DNA from 4 places in the Pseudomonas sp. MF08817 genome. Region 1 is predicted to be linked to each of the others. Evidence: predicted binding sites of a transcription regulator. Region 1 holds the regulator's gene; each other region holds the start of a gene.
The links. Region 1 encodes sigma-54, which starts transcription at its own class of promoters, with help from an activator protein. Its sites were predicted from a motif close to ANTGGCATNNANNTTGCTNT; they were not measured.

Region 1 (2,160 bases):
TCAGCCACATCCGCGACAACCTGGGCATGAGCCTTTCCGGTGGCGAGCGTCGCCGCGTGGAAATTGCCCGAGCCCTGGCCACAGCACCAAAATTCATCTTGCTCGACGAACCTTTCGCCGGCGTGGACCCGATCTCGGTGGGCGATATCAAACAGATCATCCATCACCTCAAGGCCAAGGGCATCGGTGTGCTTATCACCGACCACAATGTGCGCGAGACTCTGGATATCTGCGAAACCGCCTACATCGTCAACGACGGCCAGCTGATCGCCGAAGGCGACTCTGCCACCATCCTTGCCAACGAGTTGGTCAAGGAAGTGTACCTGGGCCATGAGTTCCGCCTGTAAGCGTGGAGTTTGGCTTTTCGCCAGGGCGGCCAGCAGTGAACTCTGAAAAGTTTATTATTGCGGCGCCCTAGGCAAGCACTCCAGTTTCAGGCATATAATTTGCTTAAGTTTGGCGCTCCGGCGCCCTGTAGTGGATGGCGCATGTGCGCCGGCAAATAAGGTGTTAAGCCCCTGCCATGAAACCATCGCTAGTCTTGAGAATGGGCCAGCAGCTGACGATGACACCGCAGCTGCAACAGGCCATCCGCCTGCTCCAATTGTCGACCCTGGACCTGCAACAGGAAATCCAGGAGGCTCTGGAATCCAATCCGATGCTCGAACGCCAGGAAGAAGGCGACGACTTCGACAACGTCGATCCACTGGCCGACAACGTCGAACAGAAACCCAATGCCGACGTTCAGGAACCTTCCTACCAGGAAACCGCCCCGACGGTGGACAACCTTGAGGATGGCGAGTGGGGCGAGCGCATTCCCAATGAACTGCCCGTCGACACCGCCTGGGAAGACATCTACCAGACCAGCGCCAGCAGCCTGCCGAGTAACGATGACGACGAGTGGGACTTCACCACACGCACATCGGCCGGTGAAAGCCTGCAAAGCCATCTGCTGTGGCAATTGAACCTGGCCCCGATGTCCGACACCGATCGCCTGATCGGCGTGACCCTGATCGACTGCATCAACAACCAGGGCTACCTGGACGAATCCCTCGAGGAAATCCTCGAAGCCTTCGACCCGGAACTGGACATCGAACTCGATGAGATCGAAGCCGTACTGCACCGCATCCAGCAGTTCGAGCCGGCCGGAATCGGCGCACGCAACCTGGGCGAATGCCTGCTGCTACAACTGCGCCAACTCCCCGCCAAGACCCCTTGGCTGACCGAGGCCAAGCGTCTGGTCAGCGACTTCATCGACCTACTCGGCAGCCGCGACTACAGCCAGCTGATGCGCCGCATGAAGATCAAGGAAGATGAACTGCGCCAGGTCATCGAACTGGTGCAGAGCCTCAACCCGCGCCCAGGTTCGCAGATCGAGTCCAGCGAGGCCGAATACGTCATCCCCGACGTCATCGTGCGCAAGGATAACGACCGCTGGCTGGTCGAACTCAACCAGGAGTCGGTACCGCGTCTAAGGGTCAACCCGCAATACGCCGGTTTCGTGCGCCGCGCCGACACCAGCGCCGACAACACCTTCATGCGCAACCAATTGCAGGAAGCGCGCTGGTTTATCAAGAGCCTGCAGAGCCGCAACGAAACCCTGATGAAGGTTGCTACCCAAATCGTCGAGCATCAGCGCGGCTTTCTCGAGTACGGCGACGAGGCGATGAAACCCCTGGTTCTGCACGACATCGCCGAAGCGGTGGGCATGCACGAGTCGACCATTTCCCGGGTAACCACCCAGAAATTCATGCACACGCCCCGCGGCATCTACGAACTGAAATATTTTTTCTCCAGCCATGTCAGCACCTCCGAAGGCGGCGAATGCTCGTCCACGGCGATCCGCGCGATCATCAAAAAACTGGTTGCCGCGGAAAATCAGAAAAAGCCGTTGAGTGATAGCAAGATCGCTGGTTTACTGGAGGCACAAGGCATTCAGGTAGCCCGCCGCACCGTCGCCAAGTACCGCGAATCCCTTGGGATTGCGCCTTCAAGCGAACGCAAGCGGCTGATGTAACGGGTTACGCCACAGCGTTCCAGGGTGTGCTTGACGTCTCGCCCAAAAGCAGGTCTTCGAGCACAACCTAAGTGGCAGGCAAACCGGCCTGCCGCCTTATGCACTGGCAACGAAGGAGAAGCTGTATGCAAGTCAACATCAGT
Region 2 (2,160 bases), on a different contig from region 1:
CACCAAATTGCAGGCTGCGCAGGCCCGGGGTGTTGGGCGAGCTGACGTTGACCGTCACGTAGCTGGCGTGGGCGTAGACCTTGTTCAAGCAAATCAGGTAGTCGTCCACCGCGCGCTCGACCGGGGTGTCGAAGTTCTTGCCGATATTGATACCCAGGATGCCTCGGTACTTGGCCGCCGCCACGCGGGCCAGCAGGTGATCCACGCCCAGGTTGTTAAAGCCCATGCGGTTGATGATCGCCTCGGCTTCGGGCAGGCGGAAGATCCGCGGCTTGGGGTTGCCCGGTTGCGGGCGCGGGGTGATGGTGCCGATTTCGACAAAGCCAAAACCCAGTTGGGAAAAGCCGTCGATGGCCGCGCCGTTCTTGTCCAGGCCTGCGGCCAGGCCTACCGGGTTGGGGAAGTCCAGCCCCATGACGGTCACCGGCATCTTCGCCGGGGCCTTGCACAGCAAGCCGTTGAGGCCCAAACGCCCGCCCGCGCCGATCAGGTCCAGGGACAGATCGTGGGAGGTTTCCGGGGAAAGTTTGAACAACAGCTGACGGGCCAGGGTGTACATGGGCGCGATGGACTCGACGGGCGGCAAAAAGAGGCGGCGATTATAGCCGGGCTAGCCCCTCGCACGCGAGGCATGGGGCGAAATCATCCGGGCATGGCATATGCCTTGCACCGTTCACGCCATCGACACTGGGGCCAAAAGCAGCAACAGGGTCGCGCCAGGTTTTTTTGCCCACGCAAATACCCGCGCCGGTCCGAGTCGCGAGCAGGCTCGCTCCCACAGGTTTCAAAGCCTTGGCTGACCGGTTTTATCTCAGTGGCGCTTTTTTATGCACCCAGGCCCTGTATTGGAGCTTACCCATGAATGACTTCCTCCCCGGGCCGCTGGCCTGGGTCAACGGCAGTGACGCGCCGGAAAAAACCACAGTCAACCTAGGGTTCATGGCCCTGAGCGATTGCGCCTCAGTGGTGGTCGCCGCCACCCAGGGCTTCGCCCAACCTTACGGCTTGAGCCTAAACCTCAAGCGCCAAGCCTCCTGGGCCAACCTGCGGGACAACCTGGTCAGCGGCGAACTGGACGCCGCCCACAGCCTCTACGGCCTGATCTACGCCGTGCACCTGGGCATCGGCGGCGTGGCGGCCAACGACATGGCGGTGCTGATGGGCCTGAACCAGAACGGTCAGAGCATCAACCTCTCCCACGGTCTGCAAGGCGCTGGCGTGACCGGTCCTGAGGCGCTGCACCGGCGCGTGCACCAAAGCCGCGCAAAGCTGACCTTCGCCCAGACCTTCCCCACCGGCACCCACGCCATGTGGCTGTATTACTGGCTCGCGAGCCAGGGCATCGACCCGCTGCACGACGTCAAAAGCGTGGTGGTGCCGCCGCCGCAAATGGTCGCCCACCTGCAGGCCGGGCGCATCGACGGCTTCTGCGTGGGCGAGCCCTGGAGCGCCAGCGCGGTACGCCAAGGCTTGGGCTTTACCCTGGCCACCTCGCAGAGCATCTGGCCCGACCACCCGGAAAAAGTCCTGGGCTGCACCCGCGCCTTTGTCGAGCAGTACCCCAATACCGCCCGGGCCCTGGTGATGGCGATCCTCGAAGCCAGCCGCTTTATCGAACAGAGCCCGCAAAACCGCCGCAGCACCGCGCAGTTGCTCAGCGCCCCGCAATACCTCGACGCGCCGCTGGAATGCATCGCCCCGCGCCTGTCGGGCGAGTACACCGATGGCCTGGGCAACAGTTGGCAAGACCCCCACGCCGTGCGTTTTCACGGGGCCGGCGCGGTCAACCTGCCGTACCTGTCCGACGGCATGTGGTTCATGACCCAATTCCGCCGCTGGGGCCTGCTGCGCGACGACCCGGATTACCTGGCCGTGGCCACCCAGGTCCAGCAACTGGCGCTGTACCGCCAAGCCGCGCAGGCACTGAGCATCGACGCCACGCAAGGGGACATGCGCAGCAGCCAATTGATCGACGGCATCACCTGGAACGGCAGCGACCCGGCCGGCTACGCCCGCGGCTTCAAGCTGCACGCCCTGAGCGACAGCCCCGCCCTTCTCGCCCGCCGCTGACAGGAACCCAGAGCATGTTGCGCATCCTGCTTATCAACGACACCGCGAACAAAGTCGGGCGCCTGAAAGCGGCGCTGGTGGAAGCCGGTT
Region 3 (2,160 bases), on a different contig from region 1:
CCCACCTGGGCGCGGCTGTGGACGATGGCCAGCGACATGGAACCTTCCTTGATGGGCACAGAGAACCGCATCCTGCGGGTCCGGGAAGGGTAGTCGAGGTGTGAAGGCGAGGCGGGGGTGACAGGGTTGCAAGACGTATCGGGCGGCCACGCCCATCGGTGGCGACGGGCGTGGTGGCGAGGTTACTGCGGGGGCGGGTTGAGCTTGGCTTCCAACTCCGCGACTTTCGCCTCAAGGCTTTCCAGGCGTGCGCGGGTGCGGGCCAGGACGACCATTTGGCTGTCGAATTCTTCCCGGCTGACCAGGTCCAGTTTGCTGAAGCCGCTTTGCAGCAGGGCCTTGAACTGGCTTTCGATTTCATTGCGCGGTAGCGCGGTGTCGCCGCTGAACAAACGGGAAGCGTGGCCGCTCAGGGCGTCGAGGAGGTCTTTGGGCGCGAGCATGGGAAAAGTCCTGGGAACAGATGGCCGGCAGTGTATCACGGGGTGTCTGCCCGCCAGGGCAGGGGCGGCCGCACGGTTATCGCGCATCGGTTGCGCCACGGCTGCACCGTTTTTGTGCGTAAGCCGGCGGGCGATGGCGGCAAAAGGCCAATGGCCGTTGGCAAGCGATTGATATGGTGGGTTTTTCTAGAGATGGCAAGGTTTCTGCTTAGTGCCTGATGACCCATGCACTGATGCAGTCGCTGTGACGAACGCAGTGCGCCGGGATGGCTGAGTCGGGCCGACGATGCGTTACAAAGCCAGGCACTGCGCTTAGACTTGAGCCGGGTTTGTTTTCCTGGGGCAAGTCCACCAATTCGGGAGAGAGTTTTCATGAAGCTAGTCACTGCCATCATCAAGCCGTTCAAGTTGGACGACGTACGCGAGTCGCTGTCCGAGATCGGCGTGCAGGGCATTACCGTTACTGAGGTCAAAGGCTTCGGTCGGCAGAAAGGCCACACCGAGCTGTATCGCGGCGCGGAATACGTGGTCGATTTCCTGCCTAAGGTGAAGATTGATGTCGCCATTGACGACAAGGATCTTGATCGGGTTATCGAGGCGATAACCAAGGCAGCCAACACCGGCAAGATCGGTGACGGCAAGATCTTCGTGGTCAATCTGGAACAGGCTATTCGCATCCGTACCGGCGAAACCGATACCGACGCAATCTAAGCCGCCAAACCCAACGCCCCAGGAGAAACACTATGACTCTGCGCACATTCGCAGGGCTTGGAGCCCTGTTGTCCCTCGTAATGCCCAGCCTGGCTATGGCGGCAGACGAAGTGGCGGCTCCAGTCCTCAACTCCGGCGATACCGCCTGGATGCTGACCTCCACAGCCCTGGTGCTGTTCATGACCATTCCCGGCCTGGCGCTGTTCTACGGCGGTATGGTCCGCTCGAAAAACATCCTGTCTGTACTGATGCAGTGCTTCGCCATTACCGGCCTGATTAGCATCCTGTGGGTTGTCTACGGCTACAGCATTGCCTTCGACACCACCGGCATGGAAGCGGGCGTCGTCAACTTCAACTCCTTCTTCGGCGGCCTGGGCAAGGCGTTCCTGGCGGGCGTTACGCCAGCCAGTATCACTGGGCCGGCGGCCTTGTTCCCGGAAGCGGTGTTCATCACCTTCCAAATGACGTTCGCCATCATCACCCCGGCGCTGATTGTCGGTGCCTTCGCCGAGCGCATGAAGTTCTCTGCGATGCTGATCTTCATGGCCATCTGGTTCACCCTGGTCTACGCGCCGATTGCGCACATGGTCTGGTCCGGCAACGGCGGCTTGATGTGGGACTGGGGCGTGCTGGACTTCGCCGGCGGCACCGTGGTGCATATCAACGCCGGTGTGGCAGGGTTGGTGGCGTGCATCGTACTGGGCAAGCGCAAAGGCTTCCCGACCACACCCATGGCCCCGCACAACCTGGGCTACACCCTGATGGGCGCGGCGATGCTCTGGGTCGGTTGGTTCGGCTTCAATGCCGGCTCCGCCGCCGCCGCCAACGGCACGGCTGGCATGGCGATGCTGGTGACGCAAATCGCTACCGCCGCCGCTGCGCTGGGCTGGATGTTCGCCGAGTGGATCACCCACGGTAAGCCAAGCGCCCTGGGCATTGCCTCCGGTGTGGTGGCGGGCCTGGTGGCCATCACTCCGGCCGCGGGCACCGTAGGCCCGATGGGCGC
Region 4 (2,160 bases), on a different contig from region 1:
CCGATGCCTTTCAAAAACAGCAGCCGGGCAGTTAAGCTGCGCCCCCCATCATTGGCAAAGGAACGCTGCCCCATGAAGTTCGGATACACCATCGTCTACGTCCCCGACGTCGCCGCCTCCCTGGCCTTTTTCGAACAGGCCTTTGGTTTTGCCCGCGGGTTTTTGCATGAATCCGGAACCTACGGCGAACTGGCCAGCGGTGAAACCACCCTGTCCTTTGCCGCCCACGAACTGGGGGAGATGAACTTCCCCGGCGGCCACATCCAGGCCCACGCCTCAGCGCAACCTTTAGGGATGGAAATCGGCCTCGTCACCGACGACGTCCACGGCGCCCACACCCGCGCCCTGGACCATGGCGCCACGGAGCTCAGCGCGCCACAGCGCAAACCCTGGGGGCAAGTGGTGTCCTACGTGCGCTGCCCGGACGGCACCTTGGTGGAGTTGTGCACGCCGATCCAGGCTTGATTGCGCGGTGATGGCGAACCAGTGGGCCGCGTTGCCGGGGGCATTTGTGGGAGCGGGCCTGCCCGCGATGGCGGCATTGCAAGCGCTAGAGGGGCATCGGCTGTACCGGCCTCATCGCGGGCAGAGCCCCACAAAGGCCGATCATTTCTACTGGCCTCTGGGATAAGGCCCTGGTGCCCCAAAAAGAGTATTTCCGCTCCCGGATGCCCTGATCTGGTTCATCCCCTTTCTCGCCACACCCCACCATCAGCCGCGTAAAACCCTCTGCCTAGAGCCCTGCAACCCCATATATCCAACACTGGCACGAACCCTGCTACACCCCAGGCACACCCCCGAGTGGTCATCGACGACCACTGGCCTGCCCAGGCACGGGCGCGGTGATCCAGGCAACGCGGCCCAGGTCCCTCACCGCTAGCACAACGAACGCCAGGCAAAGACGCCTGGAGCTGATTCCCCAGCTCCAGGCGTTTTTTTTTGCTTTTTATTTGGCCCCCGCCCGGGCCGCGACCCGTTTCGAGGAAAGGCTATGAACCCCACCGTCACCCCCACCCCACGCGAAACCCTGGTGATTATCGGCAACGGCATGGTCGGCCATCATTGCGTCGAGCAACTGATCGAACAGGGCGCCCTGGCCCGCTATGAGGTGCATGTGTTCGGCGAAGAGCGCCAGCGCGCTTATGACCGCGTGCACCTGTCCGAATACTTCGCTGGGCGCGACGCCGAGTCCCTGGCCCTGGGCGATGCCGACCTCTACCTGCGCCACGGTGTGCACCTGCACCTGGGTGAACCGGTGCTGGCGCTCGACCGCGAGGCCAAGCAGATCGTCACCGGCGCCGGGCGTCAGGCCTACGACTGCCTGGTGCTGGCCACCGGTTCCTTCCCCTTTGTGCCGCCGATTCCCGGTGCGGCGGGCCCTTCGCGCCTGGTCTACCGCACGCTCGACGACCTCGACACTATCCGCGCCGCCGCCACCACCGCGCGCCGCGGTGTGGTAGTGGGCGGTGGGCTGCTGGGGCTGGAGGCGGCCAACGCGCTCAAGTCCTTGGGGCTGGAGGCCCATGTGGTGGAGTTCGCCGCGCAACTGATGCCGGTGCAACTCGACAGCCTGGGCGGCGAGGCCCTGCGCTCGCGCATCGAAGCCCTCGGCGTGCAGGTGCACCTGTCCCGCGCCACCCGGGAGATCGTCGCCGGCGAGGACTACGCCTACCGCATGAACTTCACCGACGAGCAGTTCCTGGAAACCGACCTGATCCTGTTCTCCGCCGGCATCCGCCCCCAGGACGCCCTCGCCCGCGACGCTGGGCTGGACGTGGCGCCCCGGGGCGGGGTGATGGTGGACAACCACTGTCGCACCAGCGATGCAGCGATCTTCGCCATCGGCGAATGCGCCTCGTGGAACGGCAGCGTGTTCGGCCTGGTCGCCCCCGGCTACACCATGGCCCGCACCGTTGCCGCGCACCTGGCCGGGCACGTGGCGCAACCCTTCACCGGCGCCGACATGTCCACCAAGCTCAAGTTGCTGGGAGTGGATGTCGGCTCCATCGGCGACGCCCACGCCACCACGCCGGGCGCACGCAGCTATCGCTACATCGACGAAGCCAGCGCCAGTTACCGGCGCCTGGTGGTGTCCGCCGACGGCAAGCATGTGCTGGGGGCGGTGCTGATTGGCGACAACAGCTACTACGACACCCTGCT

Region 2: the regulator sigma-54 is predicted to act here: its motif matches at 652-671, upstream of AC19YR_RS05625 (CmpA/NrtA family ABC transporter substrate-binding protein).
Region 3: the regulator sigma-54 is predicted to act here: its motif matches at 635-654, upstream of glnK (P-II family nitrogen regulator).
Region 4: the regulator sigma-54 is predicted to act here: its motif matches at 763-782, upstream of nirB (nitrite reductase large subunit NirB).

The regions. Positions count from the first base shown of each region.
Region 1 covers NZ_JCBCUY010000034.1:6,507-8,666, reverse strand. Annotated here, with positions in the region: gene lptB (LPS export ABC transporter ATP-binding protein) at 1-347, shown strand, start outside; gene AC19YR_RS19585 (RNA polymerase factor sigma-54) at 524-2,017, shown strand; gene hpf (ribosome hibernation-promoting factor, HPF/YfiA family) at 2,143-2,160, shown strand, end outside.
Region 2 covers NZ_JCBCUY010000006.1:104,052-106,211, forward strand. Annotated here, with positions in the region: gene AC19YR_RS05620 (quinone-dependent dihydroorotate dehydrogenase) at 1-559, opposite strand, end outside; gene AC19YR_RS05625 (CmpA/NrtA family ABC transporter substrate-binding protein) at 859-2,070, shown strand; gene AC19YR_RS05630 (ANTAR domain-containing response regulator) at 2,085-2,160, shown strand, end outside.
Region 3 covers NZ_JCBCUY010000036.1:2,870-5,029, forward strand. Annotated here, with positions in the region: partial or broken gene AC19YR_RS20140 (YifB family Mg chelatase-like AAA ATPase) at 1-38, opposite strand, end outside; gene AC19YR_RS20145 (accessory factor UbiK family protein) at 183-443, opposite strand; gene glnK (P-II family nitrogen regulator) at 816-1,154, shown strand; gene AC19YR_RS20155 (ammonium transporter) at 1,187-2,160, shown strand, end outside.
Region 4 covers NZ_JCBCUY010000010.1:84,963-87,122, reverse strand. Annotated here, with positions in the region: gene AC19YR_RS08370 (carbohydrate deacetylase) at 1-35, shown strand, start outside; gene AC19YR_RS08365 (VOC family protein) at 73-465, shown strand; gene nirB (nitrite reductase large subunit NirB) at 992-2,160, shown strand, end outside.